Regions from separate parts of the Paenibacillus sp. W4I10 genome, predicted to be linked through region 1. Evidence: riboswitches for the same ligand, from Rfam matches in the RefSeq annotation. Region 1 holds a riboswitch; each other region holds the start of a gene.

Region 1 (5,566 bases):
CCTATGTGTGGTGGTACATCCGCAGACAGTATGGTCCGATGAAAGAGGACGGTACCATAAGCAAACGCGGGTATAATATGGCCCATTTCTCCAAATTTGTACGGCCTGGCTATCTCAGAGTGGATGCAACCAAAAACCCGGATACGAACACATTTGTTTCTGCCTACAAAGGGGATAACAAGGTCGTTGTCGTAGCAATTAACCGTGGAACTTCGGCCACAAGCCAAAAATTCGTTCTGCAAAATGGTAATGCCTCCACGGTGTCCTCATGGATTACGGACAGCAGTCGCAACCTGGCAAGCGGGGCCTCGCTTAACGTATCCAATGGAGCCTTCACGGCACAGCTCCCACCTCAAAGCGTAACAACGTTTGTTGCCAACATTACTGGCGGGAATAACGGCGGAAATACAGGTAGTGGCACTACTTATGAAGCCGAGACCGGAACAACTCTTACGGATGCTACCATTGAAACGATCTACCCAGGTTACACTGGCTCCGGGTATGTTAACTTCAATGCAATGACTGGTTCAGCCATTCAATGGAACGCCATTAACAATACGATTACAGGCACCAAAAATGTAAAGTTTCGTTATGCGCTGGAAAGCGGCACTCGGAACATCGACATTTTTGTGAACGGAACCAAAGTCATTAGCAACGAGCCCTTTCCGGCTACGGGAAGCTGGTCCACATGGGTTGAAAAAACAATACAGGTCCCCATGAACACGGGGACCAATACATTGAAAGTGGTCACCACCGGATCCGAAGGACCGAATATTGACAGCGTTAATGTTACCGCAGCACAATAAACGTTCCGTATGGCTAATGGAAGACATTTGCTGTACGTGCAGCTAAGCACTAAGTACTCAAATCTAAGTTAATGTTATATCAAAAAATGCAAAAAAAGACTCCTTAAGCGTTAGCTTAAGGAGTCTTTTTATTAGATGCGGTCGAGAGGACTCGAACCTCCACGGGGGTTAGCCCACACGGACCTGAACCGTGCGCGTCTGCCAATTCCGCCACGACCGCATATTGTATCTCCGTGATCAATATCGGCGACAAGAAATAATATATCATGCGGAATCTATCATGTCAACACTGAAAATAATAACAATAAAACCCGAACCAGACGTCCATGTCGATTCGGGTTTTACCTTTAACTATTAATAGCTTGGTTCATTAAAACGGAAGCATACTGCAAATTACAGCTTGGAAGGCCAGTTGCCATACCATGCGTAACCGCCTCTTCTTTCTTTATCAATATCACTTAATTTGTATTTAACTACCCCGTCACGACCAATAAAGATTGGTCTATCCGTTCCTATCTCATAGAAGCGTGCCCAAATTGGTGCAGCTTTGGAATCAGCGATAATTTTACTATCTCCATTAGCTCTTTCATATTTGTACCCCGTAATTTTCACCTTGTTAAACCAAGCCTCCGCTCCTTTAATGGATGCGGTAATTTTAGCGTTAGCAGGTCTGGTTTTCAGAAATTTAACAATCGTTACACTCTCTCCAGCTGTCAGCGATGGCACTTCGTAGATTCTTGCGCTCGCTGGTTTAAGGGAACTGGAATCATGTTGTTGTCCCCATGCTGTCAGCTTACCACCTGAAACGACTTGTGTATTCAAAATCGCCTCCACACCTTTGGCAACTGAATTTTTACTACGGTTAGCAAGTGTGCTGTCGATAAACGAGAAATCACCTTTGCGTGCTGCTACTTCATCCAGCATGATCATTACATTAATCATGGCATCATCATTGTAGGTAATGTGCTTGTGATATCCGGAGCTTTGGTAAACTTGTGGCCATCCGCCGTTTGAATACTGCATGTTGATCAAAAAGTTAATTCCTTTGATTGCAGCTGTGGAGTATCGCGGATCATTTGTCTTTTTAAATTCCTTCGCCAATCTTCTAATTTCTGAGTATGTAGCCTTGTTGTCAATCGTGGACTTCGCCCACTCTCCACTTGTCTGTTTATAATCTTTTCTCCAACCTCCATCCGGCAGCTGGTTCTTCAAAATATCAGAAATACTCGCTGTAGTACCCGATGCATCCGCAGCAGATACCGTCCCTACAGGAAGAACTGCCATTCCAACTGCTGAGAACACCATCGTACATGCCAGGACAAAAGTAATTATTTTCTTCGCTTTCAAATGTAACACTCTCCTATGTTCATTTTTATAAATCTTCCACTTCTACTTTACCTATGATATACGCCCCCAAACCTCCTTTATTTGTATTTATCGCATAATAAAATCAATTTTAATCCAATATGTGGATTGGATAATCAGATAATATGCAAAAATTCGATTTTTGTCAATATATGCAACTTAATGAATATAATCTCTCTAATTCTACATAACGGGATAGTTCTTTTAACTCATGACAAACCTATTTATTTATCCAAATTCGTCTTAAACGAATCATTAATGACGTTTTTGTCATGAATGATTCCCAAACTTGATCCCTTCTTTCATATAAAAACCTTAATTCCGCTAACATTGAGGTATTACGAAGGGTTTTAAATGGGTTTGACAATTACGCATTTATGCAATATAGTTTCAAATAGTTACAAAAACTTAATTATTCATTGCCGAGTTTCATGTTTGAAAACGGGGGAACCAATTTGGGTGAATTATTCTTATACATAGGAAATATAGGGAACCTTCTACCGAACCCTTAGCTAACTCCGTAGGCATCGAAGGGAGAACATTGATTTTGAAAAAACTGATTATCTCCATTTTTGGAGCAGCTGTATTATTTACATCCGGGGCAACAAGCACAGAGGCAAGCAGTATCAACTCCGTAGTGAACAACATGACAGGTATACCTTACAAATGGGGTGGCACGACTGTAGCCGGCTTCGACTGTTCTGGTTTTATGAGATATCTTTTCAACAAATACAGCATTGAATTGCCACGTACTTCACAGCAGCAAGCCAAAGCAGGTACGCCTGTATCGAAAAGCAACATTCGCACAGGTGATCTGGTGTTCTTCAATACGATGGGCAAAGGCATTTCACATACAGGTGTATATATCGGCGGCGGACAATTCGCTCATGCCTCCAGCAGTAAAGGTGTAAGCATCACGAAGTTATCGAATCCATACTTCAATGATCGTTACGTAACAGCACGTCGGGTAACTGGACAGTTTATGTATGATAAAATGTTAGGTAAAATGTAATTCACATACAAAAAGGCATCGGTTATTAACCGGATGCCTTTTTTGTTTAACCATTTTTTGTCTTCAACTGCTTTCTTAAACAATGTAAAATGTTTTAGGAAATAAAAGGAGATGAGGAGAACAATTGAAAAAGTTAATGTTTGTTTTAAGTTTTGCTATTTTAGTAATAGGTAGTTTAGGTTGCAGTAGTGAGAACGAAAAAGATTTTAGAGATGTTTCATGGGGGACCAAGATCGACAAAGTCATTTCAGCCGAAGAAAAGAATGGGAACTCAGGCTATGAAGAGGACGTACATAATGAACATGAGAAAAGTATCGAATATTCTAATCTTGTAGTTCTGGGTAAGAAAGCAGATGCCAAATACGTTTTTATTGATTTATTAGACAATGATAGCATTCTGGAAAAGATGGAAGAAGGAAAGGAATTATCAGAGGAATTAAATAACCCCAATACAACAGAAACAAGGAAAGAAGAGATATACAAAATAATGGACCAGCGCCTTGAAGAAATGGAAAATGCAGCAGATGAATATCCATTAGATGACTTCTTGCTCCACGAGGCCACATATTATTTTGGTATGTTAAATAGTCAGGATTCTGATGAAATTCTGGAAGAGCTAACGAATAAATATGGTCAGCCTGGAAGTAAGACCTTCGATAATTCCATTACATATTTCTGGGATACTGATCGCTCTAAGATTGAATTTCGTCCTGAACGGTACTCCACAATAAACTATACAGCAAACTACTCCGTTATGGAGAAATTTGCTGATGTGGACAAGTATAATAAAAAAGCAAACAGTAAAGAAAGTAAAAACGATCTTTAAAAAAGCAGGGTTATACTCCCATATTGAAGGGAAGTATAACCCTGTTACTGTTTCACAATGTTTTTTTATATTAATGCAGTGCCTTTTGCACTCGCATCGCACCCTGAGACAGGGCATGTCCTCCTCCAACAGCTCCGGCCACGGCTACGGTCTCCATAATCTCCTGATCTGTTGCTCCCTTGGCACGGGCTTCTTCTACATGGTAGAAGGTACATACCTCATTGTTGGCAAACAATCCAATACCAAGCGCAATTAGCTGTTTTGTCTTGGCATCAATCACGCCAGGTTGGAAACATTCTCCGGTAAACTCATGATATGACTTCACCACACCTGGCAGTACATCGCTTAATGCTCCAATCTGATCCTTGTAGGCATGAACTTTATCATTCATCAATGTCATGGCTCGTAGCACACCCTCTCGGCTATAGTTACAGATCTTCCTCACTGTACCTATCTTCTCTCCCGAGTGAGTCAATTATGCCAAGAAATCATGGTAATTCCAAACATTTAAACGCTCATCGTCCCTGCTCAATTATAAGCGATTGCTACTCACCAAGTGGACTCTGGCGAGGCTCGCTGAACAGCTGATATTTGTAACTGCGATCCAGCTTAACTACACGTCGATTCTGACGCCGGATAAGTACCTGCTCGCCATCCCAGGCAACAACAATCCCGGTTACATCGTTAGATTCCAACTCGTCCCGTACTACTCTTACTTTCTCACCTGACAGACGCAGGGCGTCCAGTTCTGTATCACTGATCATCTTCATGGCTCCTATATTCCAAATTTATTTACAAAAAGAGACCTAAATGAAATGTCATTTAGGTCTCACGTGACTGTATTGGACTGTCATGTCATTCGAAATTATGTCCCGACTGAAAGTTACCGCTGCGCGTGCTCTTTGCTGTCGTTCTTCTCGAACCAAAAATCAAGCACTTTGGCGGACATCACACGTTCTTCAAGGTACTCCACTTGATGCGGTGTAAATTGTTCTTTCCAAGAGAAGGACAACTCTTCGCACAAGCCTACAATCGTCAGTAATTCTGACCAGGCAACATAGCGTTTGTACCAGAAAAATTGAGGATGTTCAATCATATAGGGATAAAGGTCATCGAATTCCGTATGTTTACAATCCAGGGCACGTTCAAAATGAACTTTCGATTCCGCCAGCTTATCATTAAAAAATTGTTCTGTTGCCGGTTGGTTCCCCATGGTGTTGCCTCCTCTCCCTAACATAACCCCATTATAAATGAAATCCGCGGTCATGCAAAGGCATAGTTCAAAAAATAGGCCCTATTCCTTTAAAATGTCACATTTCGTTATCGTCAAATTGTACCGTACCATCGTTCAGAGAACGAATGCGTACCAAGGCTTCCACTGGAATACCCTGTTCACGAATCGTGCGTGCCCCTGCCTGGAAACTTTTCTCGACCACAACGCCGAATCCGACAAGTTCCGCACCGGAACGCTCGATAATTTTGATGACGCCACGAGCAGCATCTCCATTGGCAATAATATCATCAATGAACAAAATGCGGTCATTCTCATGAATGAAC
Region 2 (5,566 bases), 680 kb from region 1:
ATACGTTACTTGTAACGACCACATCCTCCAATTTCACACCTGCTTTGCGTGCTACATTGGCAAGGGCACTTTCATAACATGCTCCATATCCAGCGGCAAAAAGCTGCTCAGGGTTAGTACCTTCACCACCGGAGCCACCAAGCTCTTTTGGCATTTTCAGGTCATGCTTAAGCACGCCATCCGAAGAAGTCACGGAACCTGTACGTCCACCTTTAACTGTCGCTACTGCTGTATATAAAGCTTCCATTAAGAATCTCTCCCTTATCCATATAGTTTTTACTGCCTTCCTTTCAATTTAAACTTCTGGCTCATTTTGAAACGCAATTTTATATCTTTATCAGCTTTTACAACTTTATTATTTTCATGCATTTCAATGCCATGGCTGTATTTTCCCTAAGGTTGGGTAATATACGGAGGGGCATCTTCAAGCTGCAACCGAAATTTTGTGCTGATACATAAAAGTTGCACTAGACAAAAATAATTGAAGGAGTACAATGTAACAATAAACATAAAAATTTAGATATATCATGAGCGGTTTGTTCCGCAACAATATTTCCAAATCAATAATTCAAAGTCAGGTGATTATCGTATGAGTAAAAAAAATCCGTTCAACGCTCCTTCAAGAGAATCATTGTCTACTGCGGGCATGGCCCCTTCCCTTGGAGAAGCACATAGTTCCATGAAAGTTCCGCAGAATGCTGCATGGTGGAAGAAATTCCTCGCCTTTGTAGGCCCAGGATACCTCGTTGCCGTAGGTTACATGGACCCCGGGAATTGGGCAACAGATATCGCAGGCGGCTCGCAGTTCGGGTATACCCTGTTATCCGTTATCCTGTTATCGAACCTGATGGCCGTTGTCCTTCAGTCGCTGGCTGGCAAGCTCGGCATCGTCACTGGACGGGATCTGGCTCAAGCCTGTCGTGAACGATTCAGCATGCCTGTTGTCATGATGTTATGGATTCTGTGTGAACTGGCCATTGCAGCTACCGATCTGGCTGAGGTCATAGGTTCTGCCATCGCATTAAAGCTGTTATTTAACATACCCATGTTATACGGCGTTATCATCACTGCAGTTGATGTACTCCTGATTCTTGTACTGCAAAACAAAGGCTTCCGCGCTTTGGAAACTCTCGTCATTGTGCTGATGGCAACCATTGCCCTCTGCTTCGGTATTGACCTGTTTCTGGCAAAACCGGATATGGGCGGTGTTCTCCATGGTTTTGTACCAAATGTTGAGATTCTGCAAAACCCGGCTATGCTCTATATTGCCATTGGTATTATAGGAGCAACCGTGATGCCGCATAATCTGTATCTGCATTCTTCCATTGTGCAGACGCGTCAGATCGAACAGACACCACAGGGTAAAAAAGAAGCTATTCGGTACTCGACCATGGATTCTACAATCGCGTTGACACTCGCCCTGTTCATCAATGCGGCCATCCTGATTGTATCTGCTGCTGTATTCCACAGTGCTGGTATGACGCAGGTTGCCGAGATCGCAGATGCCTATCATCTGCTGACACCTCTATTGGGTACTACGGTTGCAAGTATTCTGTTCGGTGTGGCGCTATTAGCATCAGGTCAGAACTCTACCCTTACAGGTACACTCGCTGGGCAGATCGTTATGGAAGGTTTCCTGAACATTCGAATTCCGGCTTGGCTGCGCAGACTGGTCACACGTCTGATCGCCATCATCCCGGCGGTAATTGTGACAGCCATTGCAGGAGAACATGGCACAGAAGAACTGCTCATTTTGAGCCAGGTCGTGCTGTCTCTTCAATTGCCCTTTGCTGTAATTCCCCTGGTGATGTTCACAAGTGATAAAAAAAGCATGGGTGCATTCGCCAACAAAATGTGGCTCAAAATCATCTCATGGTTCATTGCAGCTGTTATCGTTGTGCTGAATGTATATCTGATCATTCAAACGATCCGGCTATTCTAATCTCGTTCTAATCGACTAAATACTAAAAAGGCTGATCAACTCTGGTATGCAATACCCAAGTTGATCAGCCTTTATTGTTGCAATACAGCAACATGTTTCCTTTTATAGTAAAACTCAAACTCCAATAAACAACCATCTAAATCTAATCCTGATTTGGTATCAGTAATGGCAGGAGTTGATCCAATGAATCCACAGTCCAATCCGCACGTTTGTCATCCGATAGTTCTGGCTGGAATCTTCCGTAACCCTGCATAATTCGAATCGTACGCATGCCCAGCTTCCGAGCAGGTATAATGTCGTTATCGATCCGATCGCCGATCATGACGGCTTCCTCCGGTTTACAACCGGCCTGCTTCAAGGCCACAGCGTATAACTCAGGGTCTGGCTTGGACACTCCTTCTTCAGCCGAACATGCCAGAACATCAACATACTTCCGCAACCCGTAGCTCTCCAGTCTCTCTTCCGTTCCAGGACTCTGATTGGCAATAATACCAATGCGATAATGCCGTGACAACTGCTGAAGAACGGAATCCGCTGAAGGAAAAGGACGTTCAAGATCTTTTTGAAACTTCAACTTGTCCTGAATCTGTTTCTGGTGTCCCTCGTCTTCAACAAATGTGCGAATCGCCACTCTCATAGGCCATTGCTCATATTTCTGGTAACAGTTCGCGAACAGTTCGCGTACCGCCTCAATCTTCACCGGATACCCCAATGCACAGGCTTCGCGGACGAACTGTCCGATAATATCATCAACCGGCTCCCATTCATCCACCAGCGTATCTCCAACATCAAAAAACAACCATTTCAATCCACCTACATCCGGCACGCCAATTCCTCCTTGTAAGCCACAGGTGATTCCTGATCCTAATCTAAAAGTTCGCGTTCACCTTTAAACCCATAAAAAAGAAGACTCACCATCATGCATGAGTCTCCTCAAACTTCCGTTTATCGATACATTCAATTATAACAGGCACCTTACACCTGAGCAATCACAAGCTATGGCATTAACCATTGAGGAGAAAGCCAACTTCCCCATTGAGCGAATATACAATCCGGTCTGCGCCCATGCCCCGATAGATGCCCTTAGGATGACTCTGCTCCGTAATGACGCACAGGGATTTCGATGTCCATGAACGGCAGATCTGTAAATAACGACAGGTCAGATTCAGGCTGTTCTCGAAAATAAACACGTTGCCTACGCTGCCCTGCGGCAAAAACCATTTTTGAGCTGCAGCCGTATTCATGCGAATGACATGTTCTACTCCGATTCTACGGAGTCTGCGCTCTTCCCCTGCACTGTTGGTTAGAACGGCAAACGGCATTTTTTTGTACATCAGCAATTTGATAAATTTGCGTCCTGCTTCATTTGGAGCAGTCACTAAGATCATCTCAGTATCCATCATTCGTTCCTCCCTTGGCGTGAAAAGACAACAAAAAAGAAGCGTGGGGGACCAAGGCCTCCCGAACGCTTCTTAAATAACCCATGGCGAAAACACCATGAACCAGCGTACGGCTTGTTGCCTCTCCCTTTAACGCTTACGAGGTTAGCTGACGGATTCGGGCGCGAGAGTCGCCCTATTTCCGGCTGTCACCGGAAAATTCACCCCATGAATGCCTACTGTCCTGGACAGCGCATTCTGTTGGTTCCCCCGTTTTCCACTCATCAATGAATGGAAACTCAGCGATTAAAACATCGTTCGTATATCTTAAGGATAAGATCGAGCGATATTATCGTTTGTTACGTTTTTCAGGTACAATTTAGTTTAAATTGAAATTACGTTATGAATCATACACCCGCGTCATGACGGTGTAAAGTCCGTACAGATCACCGAATCGACAGATTTTCGGCAATACTCACATATAATAGCGCTTACAATAAGGTCATACTCTATCCATCTCTTTAAATCTATCTATTTCTCACTCTGACGAAAATCACTTCGCAATTCATTCACGTATTCTGCACAACTTGCCTGTTTTGATGCTTATAACACCATATTAGTTTTGCAATATTTAATTGTAACCAATATAATATAAGAAAGAGTAAATAAATGGAGGCGATTTAGATGACAGTCTACGATTACAAAGTGAATACCCTTCGCGGTCAAGAAGTTGAAATGTCCGACTACCGTGACAAAGTGCTCCTGATTGTGAATACGGCAAGCTCATGCGGACTTACCCCTCAATTCAAAGGTCTGCAAGAACTGCAAGACAAGTTTCAAGATGCTCCATTTGAAGTTCTTGGTTTCCCAAGCAACCAGTTTGCACAGGAAAAAGGATCTTCCGACGATATTGCCGAGTTCTGTCAGATGAATTATGGCGTAAGCTTCCCTATGTTTGAGAAAATTGATGTGAACGGCTCAAGCGCTCACCCTCTCTTCCAGCACCTTAGCACAGAAGCTCCTGGCCTGCTCGGCTCCAAAGCAATCAAATGGAATTTCACCAAATTCCTCGTGGATCAGAACGGAGAGGTAATTAAACGTTATGCTCCCAAAACAACACCGGACAAGATTGAAGAAGATATCAAAAACTTGCTGCAAAAATAATACATTGGCCACCCACAGCCGGAAGGTAGAGCAGTCTTGCCCCGGTAATGGATGGCTTTTTTTCTCAACTTTGATGTCATACTGTTCGAAAAAGACAAAAAAAAGAAGCTTTCCAATAACGGAAAGCTTCTTTTTAATCGTTCATATGATGCGGTCGAGAGGACTCGAACCTCCACGGGCATACGCCCACTACCCCCTCAAGATAGCGTGTCTGCCATTCCACCACGACCGCATGTCGTAAATAATCGGCAACAGAATTGATTATACCGGGTTCAGAACTAAAAGTAAAGTATTTTTTAATACTACTTTTTCAGCTAGGCATTTTCATCAAAAATCGCATAATCTCGTCATCTTTACCCATGAACTGCATATTATTAGATTTGATCCCCTCTTTTTCGGTAAGAGCCGATCTTGTTGATTCATTTATATGTAGTCCTTCCTTATATATGGCCCTCCCTGCACTTCGCCACAAAAATAACATAATGAGTTATATAAAATAACACAAATATTAAATTCCAGATTTAATCCATTAAATTTCACTGATACCATTGACAAAAAGCGGACATTTATGGGATGATAACTATCATATAATTCGGACTTTTAAACATAAAGCAAACAAAAAGGAATATTAATGTTACTTTAAGTGACATTTAACGAACACAGGAGGCGAATGATTGTGAACCGTGGGAATAAGCTGCTCGATTATGTCAAACTGCTTGATTCCTCTATTCAGGTTGGAGGGTTCACCCATTCCTTCGGCATGGATATCCATATCAGGGAGGGTACCATTCGTAATGCTAAAGATCTCGAATCATTCATGCGTTGTCAGTTGCATCCCAGCATCGTTCGTCTTGAAGGTATGGCCATCAAAGGCATCTATACCGCAGCAGATCACAAGGATACATGGCGGATAGCTCTAATCGACAAGCTCGTCCATGTTCAGCGAACCCCTAGAGATCTCAGAGAACAAGCTGCCGCCATGGGTAAACGATTGATCAGACTCGCACGCGCTCTGCACCCCTGGATTGAATTCAGCCAGCTCGAACAGATCTTTGCCAAATACGATTCGGTTGGCTGCCTC
Region 3 (5,566 bases), 2.2 Mb from region 1:
CCGGTTCTCCTTTGTGAAGAAGCGTGCCTTCAAGTTGTTTGAGATTGTTTTTCTCCGCTGGGCAAAAGAAGCCTGTACCACTTCGAAGTAGTGTGCTTCATCCGGAATCTCCACTGGCGGTTGCTCACGCACTTTCAGCTTAATAACAGCTGATTCCACATTAGGTTGCGGAATGAAGACTGTAGGAGGCACAATACACACAAGCTCCGGCATACTGTAGTACTGAACTGCGATGCTCAGACTGCCGTAGTCTTTTGATCCCGGTGCAGCAGCCATGCGTTCAGCCACTTCTTTTTGGATCATGACAACAATGCTGTCTACCGGCAGCTTCTCTTCCAACAGTTTCATCATGATTGGAGTCGTTACATAATAAGGCAGGTTAGCCACGACACTGACTTTGTCCACGGATGCAAAATCCGTATTAAACAACTCAGCCAGATCAAGCTTCAGCACGTCCCCATGATGAACACGTACATTCGAATAAGGCTGCATCACTTCTCCCAGGATGGGGATCAAGCGCTGATCAATCTCTACGGCTGTGACAGGACCGGCTACCCGAGCCAGCCGCTCTGTAAGGGCTCCAATACCCGGCCCGATCTCCAATGCGCCCTTGGACTCGTCCAAATCGGCCGCATTAACGATTTTATTCAGTATATTTTGATCGATCAGAAAGTTCTGACCCAGGCTTTTCTTAAATGAGAATCCGTGTCTTTGAATAATTTCTTTGGTTCGCTTGGGCGTTGCAATTTCTATCGTCTCTTCCATGTCCTTCATATGCTCACAACCCTTCACGTTCAATTTGCGCTAATGCTGTAGAGAACTCTTCCCGTGTAATCTGAAATACACTGAGACGTTTGTGGAACTGCTTACCGTTACAATATCCGATGCCCAGCAGATTGCCCATCTCCATGCGACGTGCAGCAGCCTGCGGATGCACAATAAGTCCTGCCGCTATCAGGTCCTCCCAATCGATCAGGCTCGGAGCACCTTCGTATGAAGTATGTACACGCGCCAGAGCATGACGGATCGCCTCTGGTGAGGCATTCTCCACTCCAATGTCTCCTTTGCGCGTTGCATCGGCTTCCGGAATGAAGGCATGTTTGCAGCCAGGGACCTTATTCGCAATAATTTTACGAATGCGTTCGCCAGCATGATCCGGATCTGTCAGTACAATGACTCCCCGTCTCTCCTGAGCAAGCGCAATCCGCTTCAGAATGCGTTGGTTGATGGCTGATCCACCTGTTTCTATTGTATCGGCTTCAACGGCCCGACGGATGGCTACCGTATCGTCACGGCCTTCCACCACAATGACTTCTTTTATCATGTTCCATTTCTTCCTTTCTAACGCAAAAAGAAGAGGAATATCCTCTTCTCTGCCAAACGGCGGGGGAGACTGAATTCAGACTCCTCCGCCGCATATTCCGCATGAATCATTCATGCAACTATTTTATAGCATTCCCATTTCAAAGTAAAACGATTTTAGTTCGCTTCCGGCTTCACCGGACCGATCACGTAGACCGTCTTGCCTTTCTTACGTCCAAAATTCAGGGCATGCTTCACACTGTCATAATACACATCAATTTTGTTGCCTTTAATGGCACCGCCTGTATCTTCCGCACGACGGAATCCCAGACCTTCGATATATACCCACCAGCCAATTGGAATGACTTTGGGATCAACCGCAATGGTGCGTCCTTCCGTTACACGAGTACCGGAAGCTGTTTTAGTTCCAATGCCAGGCTCTTCGGAAGAGTAGGCAGTCATGGATACATTTTTAAGTACTTTGGAGTATTTAAAAGAAGTCCCGGATACGGTAATTACTTTGCTGCCCGAGGCAGATGTTTTCTTCGAGTTCGTTGTTGTAGCCTTTTTGGTTGTTGAAGTCTGAGCTGATACGGTCTGAATCTCTGGTTCTTTCACGACCGGTTTTGCTTTGGTGCCGACAGCAATCACTTTATCTACACGATTATTCGCGACAGATTTGCCGACCATTTTTTTGGAGACCAATTCTCCATCCTGAAATACCTTTTCGATGTGCTGTACAAGTTTGCCTTCTTTGCCGTTCACAACGACACGGTTATCCCCTTTGTACAAGCTAGGGTCAGCCGTTTTAATTACTTTGTAAGCGATCGGATGTTCTACATCCACTGTACGCTTTGTTACGCGCACTACACGAATCTTCATATCCGCTTTGATCGAAGTTCCAAGCGCCGGATACACTTTATCATTACTTTCAACTTGAATACCTGATTTTTGAATTGCATCTTCTACCGATGAATCGGTTGTATACAGAGTCTTGGTGTCTCCGTCTGCCGTAATGTTAACTGGAACGGCCCGCTCAATAACGATTCGGTCTCCATCTGTAATCGCCCCATTCATGGACATGGATACCTTATCGTGAGGGCTGACTGTGATCGACTGCTCCTCCAGCATTTCCTGAAGCATTCCTGTACGAGTCTCTACCACCTGAGCTTTGCCATCAATAACCAGTGAAATTTGTTTCCCGGCCTGACCGTAAACGACTAACAAGATCATGATTGTAAGCGCAATTGAGAAAATCGCGATCAATGCCATTTGACGCATGTTCTCATGCTTCCACCGCAACGCGAAAGACTTACTGGATGATCGTGACTCATGGGTCTCTTCTGGTTGGAATGTGCCCACTTCTCCGTCCTCCTTCATAGCCTCGCCGTCTAAAGTAATGCATGATGTCTTTGACGTGACTATACCAAATTTTCTACAGAACACAGATTGGACCAACATAATCCGGTTCTGCACCATGAATCAATCTTCGCAACATGATGTCATCCTCCTGAATACCTACCGTATGATGACAATATTTCTTTTATTCAAAAACAAAAAAGCCAAAGAAAGAGTGTAAGAGGAACTCTTTCGTGGCTTCCGAATGATTTTGAATATCGGAAATTCATGCACGAGGTTGCCTCTCTTTTTCCGCTTGCGAGGTTAGCTGTCGGGTTCGGGCGAAAGAGAGCCGCCCTATCTTGGGTCACCCGCTCATGGCGGACGCCCTTGAATTCACCCCGAGACCCAAAGAAGAAATCAAATACGACTTCGCAGTTCCCTTCGCTGCTTTTGGGTCAGCGAACGTTGCGCATCGGCCAAATACACCGATGTTTAAGCCCTATTGGTTCCCCCGCTCTCCGTTAACGGAGACTCAGCGAGACTGATTCATGAAAGTAATGTTGTTTCATCGGAAAGTGTCCCTTTGTTCATCCCCCGAACATCTGTCCAATTTTCCGCACAACAATTCACTGAAAAGATGATATCCTGTTTTGATGCATGTTGTAAAGCGTTGATCAAGTACGTTTTTCTGAATATTTGGTTAAAATATTGTAATATTCTTGATTTATTTGGATCAAAGGGCAAATTACCTCCGCTTACCTGCCTTTTTCACCTCATTTGCTCGTTTTTTTAACGAATTCCAAATCGTTCCATGGCATTTTTGGTTGTTATTGCAGCAATTTCCTCCACCGAAATGCCTTTAATTTCCGCAGCAGCCTCTGCAACCAGACGTACATGCGCTGTCTCATTTCGCTTTCCACGATAAGGGTGAGGTGTCAAATATGGAGCATCTGTTTCAATGAAAAACCGGTCCATAGGAACCTTCGCCAGCACCTCTTTTGGCTGCTTTGCATTTTTGAATGTGATCGGTCCTCCGAAGGAGAGATGGAAGCCCATATCGAGACAACTTTTGGCTGTTTCCCAGCTGCCCGAGAACGAGTGCATCACACCACCAACTTCACCCGCTTTCTCTTCACGCAAAATTCTTATGATATCCTCATGTGCATCCCGATTATGGATGACAATCGGCATGTTTACTTCACGCGCCAAAGCAATTTGTTGTCGTAATACGCGATGCTGTATTTCTTTTGGTGAAGTATCCCAATGATAATCCAATCCAATCTCACCGATCGCAACCACTTTTTCATGTTTGCATAAAGATGCAATCCACTCCAAATCGCCCTCCTGCATTGTGATCGCATCTACGGGATGCCACCCTACAGCTGCATATATAAAGTCATATGTTTCAGCGAGTTTCATTGTGGTTGGAATTGTCTCCCGGTTAAAACCAATGTTGATCATGCGACCAACTCCTGCATCCACAGCACGCTGAATCATGTCCTCGCGGTCCTCGTCGAATTGTGGTGCATCCAGATGTGTATGTGTGTCGAACAGCATCATGTCTGTATCTCCCTTCATGTCGAAATAACGACTATCTTCTTTTTCAAAATCAAATTTGTAAAATTCAATAATTCAATGACTCATACATAAAACATTTTGGGTATCTGTGTATTACATCATTACGTTTGTTTCTTCACAACTACAATATATAGAAGATATACGGATATTCTGATCTATATATTGCTAATTGTGCTCATTCTTCCTGCTTGCATTTACAAAATTATGTCGATCTACATATACGCCCCATTAAAGCAGATTACTGTATCATGAAAAATAGCTCTTTTAGAAAGTGTTTTGATATCGAAATTCTTCATCGGATTATACCCACACGATTACAAGAAATAGGGGCGTATATGTGACGGTAATTCGTGAATAATCGCATCCACCTTGTTTTGCGGGTAATACAAATGATGTTTCCCTCGGTGAAGCCCACTGATGGAACGGACAATGTCAGATACTTCTGACAACTCACGTAAATTGTCCTGTCGATCCAGAAGAAGAATCTGCTTATCTGTAGATTCATCCGGACGAAACACATCATACGGATTATCCGAGGGAAAATCAATTTCAAGATCATATTCGGGATCGAGACCAGCCTGTACAAAAGCTTCCCGAATCTCTTCCATCATTGTCAAGTCGACCTGTTCAAGCTCTACATACTTATATAACTTGCGATCCATAAAACGTTCGCATAACTCACTTAGAACAGTATCGTCCTCCTTGCGCCACTGCGTAAATGCCGTCTGAATTAAGGCTTCATCCAACTGCAAATATTCATCTACGGATAATTCTCCTGCAAATAATTGAGGGAGTGGATCAATCATGAAGCGAAATTTAAAACCATGCTGTATGAGTGTTTTTGCTCGCTTGAATATTTGCCGCAATATAATTTCAGAACTACGAGTTACCGGATGGAAGTAAATCTGCCAATACATCTGATACCGAGACATGAGGTAATCCTCCACAGCATGCATGCCTGACTCCTTGACTACAATCCGCCCATGATAAGGACGCAGCATCCGAAGGATACGATCAAGGTCAATCGTGCCGTAATTTACACCTGTAAAATAGGCATCCCTGAGCAAATAGTCCATTCGGTCTGCATCAAGCGGACTGGTCACCAAGTTCACCACAATCGGCTTTTCATACGTTTTTTGAATGACAGACGCTACTTTCTCAGGAAAATCAGGAGCATACCGTCTTAAGATCGCCCCTACTTCGGTATCACCTGTAATAATGCGACAAGTCCATTCTTCGTGATTCATGTCAAAAGCTTCCTCGATGGAGTGAGAGAATGGCCCATGCCCGAGATCATGAAGTAGAGCTGCACACAGAGCTACAATCTTTTCTTCCTTCGGCCAAT
Region 4 (5,566 bases), 2.1 Mb from region 1:
CTGTTGCCGCTGCGCGTCTGGGTGGACAGACTACGATGATCGGTGCGGTGGGATCGGACGGTTTTGGCGAACGTCTGCTGCACAGTCTGACGGAAAGTGGGGCAGATGCCTCGCAGGTTCGCATATTGGAAGACACGGTTACAGGGACGGCTTCCATCTGGCTCTCTCGGGGAGACAACCGGATTATCATTATTCCTGGTGCGAATGGGCAAGTGGTGCCAGCGATGCTGGAAGAAGCGGATACGGTAAAAAGCCTGACTGCAGCCGCAGCGGTGCTGCTGCAGCTGGAGATCCCGCTGCCAGCGGTTACCCGCGCCGCCCAACTGGCGGCTGAAGGCAGCGCACTGGTGGTGCTCAACCCGGCTCCCGCGGTGCCGGGTCTGCCCCAGGAGCTCCTGCGGTGCGTCGACGTTGTCACGCCGAACCGCAGTGAGCTTGCCGTGCTTACCGGCCGGGATCATCTCCGGCCGGAAGACCTGGATGCGGCGGTCGCAGAGCTCGCCGCATCCCTCGGGGCCGCTGTCGTCACGACGCTCGGCCCCGAGGGGGCTGTGTACGCGGCGGCGCCTGGTGGCCGCGTACAAGCAGGGCGTGCCGGCGCGTGCCGTGCGCCCGGCTACGCCGTAAGCGCCGTCGATACGACCGGCGCTGGCGATTGCTTCAACGGCGCGCTGGCGGTAGCCCTCGCGCGCGGTGAGACGTTGGACGCGGCCGTAGGCTTCGCCATGGGTGCGGCCGCGTTATCCGTGACAAAGCTCGGCGCCCAGTCCGGGATGCCGTCCGCACGTGAAGTTGAGGCCTTTCTGGCTGAGCATGCCGCAGAGGCTTAATAATTGATATAACAAAGAGGCTCTTATTCTCCCAAAAGGGGATTAAGCGCCTCTTTGTTATGCGTGTGCAGAGATTATTTCTTCTCTGACAGCCACATGGCAATATTGGCAATCTCTTCATCCTGCAGTTTGCCCTTGAAGGAAGGCATACCACCTTTACCTTTGACAATCGTAGTGTAGATCTTCTCCAGATCATCCTGACTACCGATGTTTGCCAGAGCAGGTCCTACGCCACCTTGAAGCTGATCCCCGTGACAGGAGATACAATTGGCTTTGACCAGTGCTTCAGCCTGTCCGGCATCCAATGTTACTTCCGGCATGGTTGGCTTGGCTTCTTCAGCCACTTCTTCTTTCCCTGGAAGCGTAAACATTAAAACAATAGCTAAAGCGCATGCTGCAAAAAATACTCCGCTCATGATCCATTTGTGCATCCCTTATGTCCCCTCCAGAATGAAAGATCATCTAACCTGAAACTATCCATATCATTATAACGGAACCTGTACTGACATCATAGCATTTTGTGGGAAATTTTTGAACTAATCACATAACAAGGCGCAAATTTGGTTGTTTTGCAATGCATTTTAATCACGAGGCCCTTCATAAACCATACAGTGAAAGGGCTTTAAGCCGTTTGGGGTCTGTCGTTCGTATGTATCCTGGGTGACAAATCCACTCTTCAGATAGACTTGAATGGCACGAGCATTCCAAGTGAGCACTTCCAGATCGATCTCATTCTTCGGATTTCGGCGAATGGCTTCCTGTACAATGGCCGTGACAAAAGCTGTGCCTTGACCCTGACCACACAGCTCTGGATGCATGCCAAGGCCAATCCGGGTTACCCCTTGAAGTGGGAAGTATTGAGCAAACCCACATATACGATCGTTCTGATCCAGGACGATCGCATATTGCTCTTGCCGCAGCTGTGCATCTCCGAATTCCACTTCCAGAGCTTTCATCTGCTCCCAGGGGAGCCAGCTGTAGATATTGTAAGGCGGGTCATACTGCCAACTGCAGATAAGCTCCGCATGTTCTTCTCGCATGGGTACAACGTGAAACGTCACAGGGGTTTCCTTCATACACCTGCATGCTCCTTTCCTTGAAACAGAACTCTTTGTCCACTCTACAAAAGAGATGTTCATTTAGCAAGTCTTCCTTCCCAAGAAAAAAAATGAAACAAAAGTTCCGGTAATTCCGTTTATATTATAACGGGATGGGTAAAAACATCATAAGGGCACGGACAAACGAACGCAAAATGGACTTGCTGATGTCGCAGGATATACCCCGAGTATAACTTGCAATATAAATAAGGATTGAAGCACAAAAAAACCGCCGGATACATTCCTGCGGAGAATGTACCGGGCGGTTCTGTTATGCTTCTTGCTTCGTTCCAGTATGGTTAATGGTTACAGCATCATGTTGCTCAGCTTGTCCCTAGTCAAGGGCCAGTGATTCATATGCGTCCGTGCTCATAATCCGTTTCGCGCCAACATAACGATTGGCCCAATAGTTTTCACTCAATGCACTGATCGTAACGCCTTTGGAAGAAGAGGAGTGTGCGAACTTTCCATCCCCTACAAAGATTCCTACATGGGATACGCCTTTACCTGTTGTATTAAAGAACACCAGATCGCCAGCTCTCATTTCCATGCGGGATACGGAATCGCCCATGTCGAATTGGGAACTGGATTGGCGTGCCAAATCAATACCCAACTTGTCGAATACATACCGTGTAAATCCGGAGCAGTCAAAGCCGTTAAGCGTTGTTCCCCCACTTTTGTATGTAGTTCCCATTGCTGAATCAATTACTGTGTCCATCTTTGAATCTGCGAATGCGCTACCTGCACCAAGCGATAAAGCGAATGTGATGCTAAGTACAGCTGCGGTTAATTTCTTCTTGAACAAGAGATATTCCCCTTCCAACGCCTGCGAGGTTAGCTTAAGGATTCGGTTGAAGGTCCCCTATGATCCCTCTGTAGCAAGATCAATTCACCCATAACTGGTTCCCCCGCTTCCCAGGTGCCAGGAATTTGGCTATGCTAGTTATGCACCTGCGAAATCAAGAAATGACGATTTAATTTTAAGTAGTTACAAATATGAATGTAAAGATTACAAAGTTGTTACTAAAAACTCACTGCGATTATTGTAACAGAGGAGTACGGCTTTGGCAACGTTTAACAACAAATTTAGCAAAAAAAACCTCGACCTTTGACGGGGAAAGGTTGAGGTCTGCCTATTTATAAGTACATATTAGGCCATGAGTTTAACATGTGATGGTAACAATTTTTAAACTATGTGCTCTCACCTTTGGATATTTTGGACTGCCATAATCGGAAATGGCTGCATATTTTCCACAGACTTAATAGACATCTGGCAAGTGGATACGTCTGTTGTAGTATAAGTCCGGTAAGTCCCGTTAATAACCATGAGGCTGAAGTGAATGCCCCAAAGACGAGCAGGTGTACTCCGCCCAGCAGGAGTGCAATGCCGATTACAGCGGTGAGATGACGCAGTGCAATCCAGAGTGCTTTGAGAGTACCGTGAGCCCCGCCTTCTCCTTCTGGTGCCGACACACCGAACTGCATGTAGAGTATGGCATGGTGGATGATCCAACCATATACAATCCAGGCAGCAACATAAGGTATACCAGGCAAAAGTAATTGAAGGGAATGAAATCCGTCCATGAGAATCGAGTAGAGCTTCGGTATGAGCCAGTAGGCGGGCAGAAGTATCAATAAAGTACGTATGGTGTGAAGCAGCAGCATCGGTTTCCACAGATTTTTGATTCCGCGGACAAAGGGGATGCGCTCTTCTGTAGAATTAAAGTGCTGAAGTGAGTAGAGCAGTCCTGCCTGAATGAGGGGGCTGATCAACATGCGAACCAGCAGCATGCCCCCTAGAATCCATAGATAACGATGAACCTCCGGATGGGTAGACAGGTTAAGTTGACTTTCCATTTTGAACAAAAGTGTACTCAGCTCCCCTGCATCAGCATCTGGATAGCGCAGGAGCAGCGGGATGACAGCCGATTGTACCATTCGATAGAAGAAATATCCCCAAATGAGTTGATAGAGAAATAAGAGTGCGGCAATGAACATATGCTGACGGACGAGAAACCAGCCTTCACGTATTTTCGCTTTCACCGTTTCCACCTCACCATGACAGACCTCCGAATATGGCTTCTATTAGTTTGGTTACACTCATGCTCCAGCGGGACTTCGCCCGCTCATCCAGTCCGGATTTCAGGAAATTGTTCATATGGCGGTTCTCCAGCACGATCGAGTACAGGGGATCGGTCATGGCCCAGGATACGGGGGATGTGTGAGTTAATTTATAGGTGATGCGATCTTCTTTACCATTCCATTGCTTGGTGAGGATATGCCCGTCTTCAAAAGCAATGCGAACAGGAACGGCGTTGTAATCACTCCCTTTTTTTGCGATCGTCACGGATGACTCGTACAATGTTTGGCCGTCTTTCTGTACAGGCGTAACACGAATCTTCTCTACAGCAAAGTCAGCCATCCCGTTACCATAGACATATTGATCAAAATAATCAGACCAGGAAGTGCGGGTCACTTGTTCCACAACGTTCTGAAAATCAGCCGAAGTGGGATGTTTGAAGCGGTACTTCTTCACATAGGTAGAGAGAATACGTTCCATCTTTTTTGCACCGACTTGATGTTCGATACCAAGCAACACAAGCTTGCCACGTGTATAGACATTGGCTGCATACTCATTCTGTGAATCAAACTTCCAGGATTCTTGTGTTAAGGATGAAGGAGACGTAATCAGTCCCGATTGTACCGGCAGATTCGGTATCAATCCATATTCCTGCTCCATCAGTTTGTCTTCTGCATAAGAAGTGAACCCCTCATCCAGCCAGGCTTCCTCGAATTCGTTGCTGGCAACCATGCCGTAGAAGTACTGGTGTCCAATCTCGTGGACTACGGTACGTTCCAGGTCATAACCTGGGGTAGTATCATCGGCTCCAAAGGCCGTAACTAGCGTAGGGTATTCCATACCTCCAGCACCGTTCCCCGCTTTGGGTGGAACTACAATGGATAAGGTTGCGTAAGGATACGGGCCAAACCATTTGCTATAATTAGCTAGTGCGGCCTTCGCGGCGTAGAAATAACGTTCTTTCAGATCCTGATGAGCAGGGTCCAGATATAACTTGATTCGTACACCAGGCACATTGGGTGCGGAGAATGGCTCCTCTGCGTACACAAAATCGGGTGAGGCTGCCCATGCGAAGTCATGCACATCATCGGCGTAGAATTGATAGACCTTTTCTCCGTTCTTCACCACGGCTTGCTGCGTTGGAAATCCGGTAGCAGCCACTTTGTATGTTTCAGGCACCCGAATACGTACACTATATATACCGAAGTCAGCGTAAAACTCTGAATTGCCATGGTACTGGTGCAGATTCCAGCCTTCCGTTGTTCGTCCACGTCTGCCCACAGGTTCATAGGCACTTAATTTGGGAAACCATTGACCTGCCATGACAAAATGATCAGCAGTTCCCATCCGGGCAAAAATCTTTGGCAGATTCACTTCAAATCGGGTGTGGAGTGTGATACTTTCCCCGCCTTTGACGGGTTTGGGCAGGCGTACTTTAATGAGGGTGGAATCCTTGATATTTCCGTCATCTGGTTGCACATACTGCATCCGGTGCAGCAGAGAGAGCCCGTCCTCCGTTTTCATTTCGGTAATGTTCATGGAGCCATAACCATTGGTAG

Evidence for each region. Region 1 has a riboswitch for cyclic di-AMP ahead of QF049_RS12995 (C40 family peptidase). Riboswitches for the same ligand answer to the same signal wherever they lie in the genome.
Region 2: linked by a shared signal. The riboswitch ahead of QF049_RS16380 (HAD family hydrolase) and the one ahead of QF049_RS12995 (C40 family peptidase) in region 1 are both predicted to bind cyclic di-AMP.
Region 3: linked by a shared signal. The riboswitch ahead of QF049_RS23270 (resuscitation-promoting factor) and the one ahead of QF049_RS12995 (C40 family peptidase) in region 1 are both predicted to bind cyclic di-AMP.
Region 4: linked by a shared signal. The riboswitch ahead of QF049_RS22885 (C40 family peptidase) and the one ahead of QF049_RS12995 (C40 family peptidase) in region 1 are both predicted to bind cyclic di-AMP.

What each region holds. Positions count from the first base shown of each region.
Region 1 covers NZ_JAUSXX010000001.1:2,941,293-2,946,858, forward strand. Annotated here, with positions in the region: gene xynC (glucuronoarabinoxylan endo-1,4-beta-xylanase XynC) at 1-806, shown strand, start outside; tRNA gene QF049_RS12985 (tRNA-Leu) at 943-1,026, opposite strand; gene pelA (pectate lyase) at 1,200-2,153, opposite strand; cyclic di-AMP (ydaO/yuaA leader) riboswitch at 2,582-2,713, shown strand; gene QF049_RS12995 (C40 family peptidase) at 2,719-3,183, shown strand; gene QF049_RS13000 (hypothetical protein) at 3,308-4,009, shown strand; gene QF049_RS13005 (carboxymuconolactone decarboxylase family protein) at 4,080-4,409, opposite strand; gene QF049_RS13010 (hypothetical protein) at 4,555-4,773, opposite strand; gene QF049_RS13015 (hypothetical protein) at 4,893-5,222, opposite strand; gene QF049_RS13020 (xanthine phosphoribosyltransferase) at 5,320-5,566, opposite strand, start outside.
Region 2 covers NZ_JAUSXX010000001.1:3,619,545-3,625,110, forward strand. Annotated here, with positions in the region: gene QF049_RS16365 (organic hydroperoxide resistance protein) at 1-247, opposite strand, end outside; gene QF049_RS16370 (Nramp family divalent metal transporter) at 647-1,942, shown strand; gene QF049_RS16375 (HAD family hydrolase) at 2,085-2,768, opposite strand; gene QF049_RS16380 (HAD family hydrolase) at 2,947-3,345, opposite strand; cyclic di-AMP (ydaO/yuaA leader) riboswitch at 3,461-3,636, opposite strand; gene QF049_RS16385 (glutathione peroxidase) at 4,006-4,485, shown strand; tRNA gene QF049_RS16390 (tRNA-Leu) at 4,635-4,717, opposite strand; gene QF049_RS16395 (urease accessory protein UreF) at 5,162-5,566, shown strand, end outside.
Region 3 covers NZ_JAUSXX010000001.1:5,151,943-5,157,508, forward strand. Annotated here, with positions in the region: gene rsmA (16S rRNA (adenine(1518)-N(6)/adenine(1519)-N(6))-dimethyltransferase RsmA) at 1-774, opposite strand, end outside; gene rnmV (ribonuclease M5) at 779-1,324, opposite strand; gene QF049_RS23270 (resuscitation-promoting factor) at 1,480-2,664, opposite strand; cyclic di-AMP (ydaO/yuaA leader) riboswitch at 2,938-3,191, opposite strand; gene QF049_RS23275 (TatD family hydrolase) at 3,433-4,203, opposite strand; gene QF049_RS23280 (HD domain-containing protein) at 4,536-5,566, opposite strand, start outside.
Region 4 covers NZ_JAUSXX010000001.1:5,075,330-5,080,895, reverse strand. Annotated here, with positions in the region: gene rbsK (ribokinase) at 1-830, shown strand, start outside; gene QF049_RS22895 (c-type cytochrome) at 905-1,261, opposite strand; gene QF049_RS22890 (GNAT family N-acetyltransferase) at 1,412-1,906, opposite strand; gene QF049_RS22885 (C40 family peptidase) at 2,262-2,732, opposite strand; cyclic di-AMP (ydaO/yuaA leader) riboswitch at 2,736-2,873, opposite strand; gene QF049_RS22880 (hypothetical protein) at 3,119-3,970, opposite strand; gene QF049_RS22875 (M1 family metallopeptidase) at 3,981-5,566, opposite strand, start outside.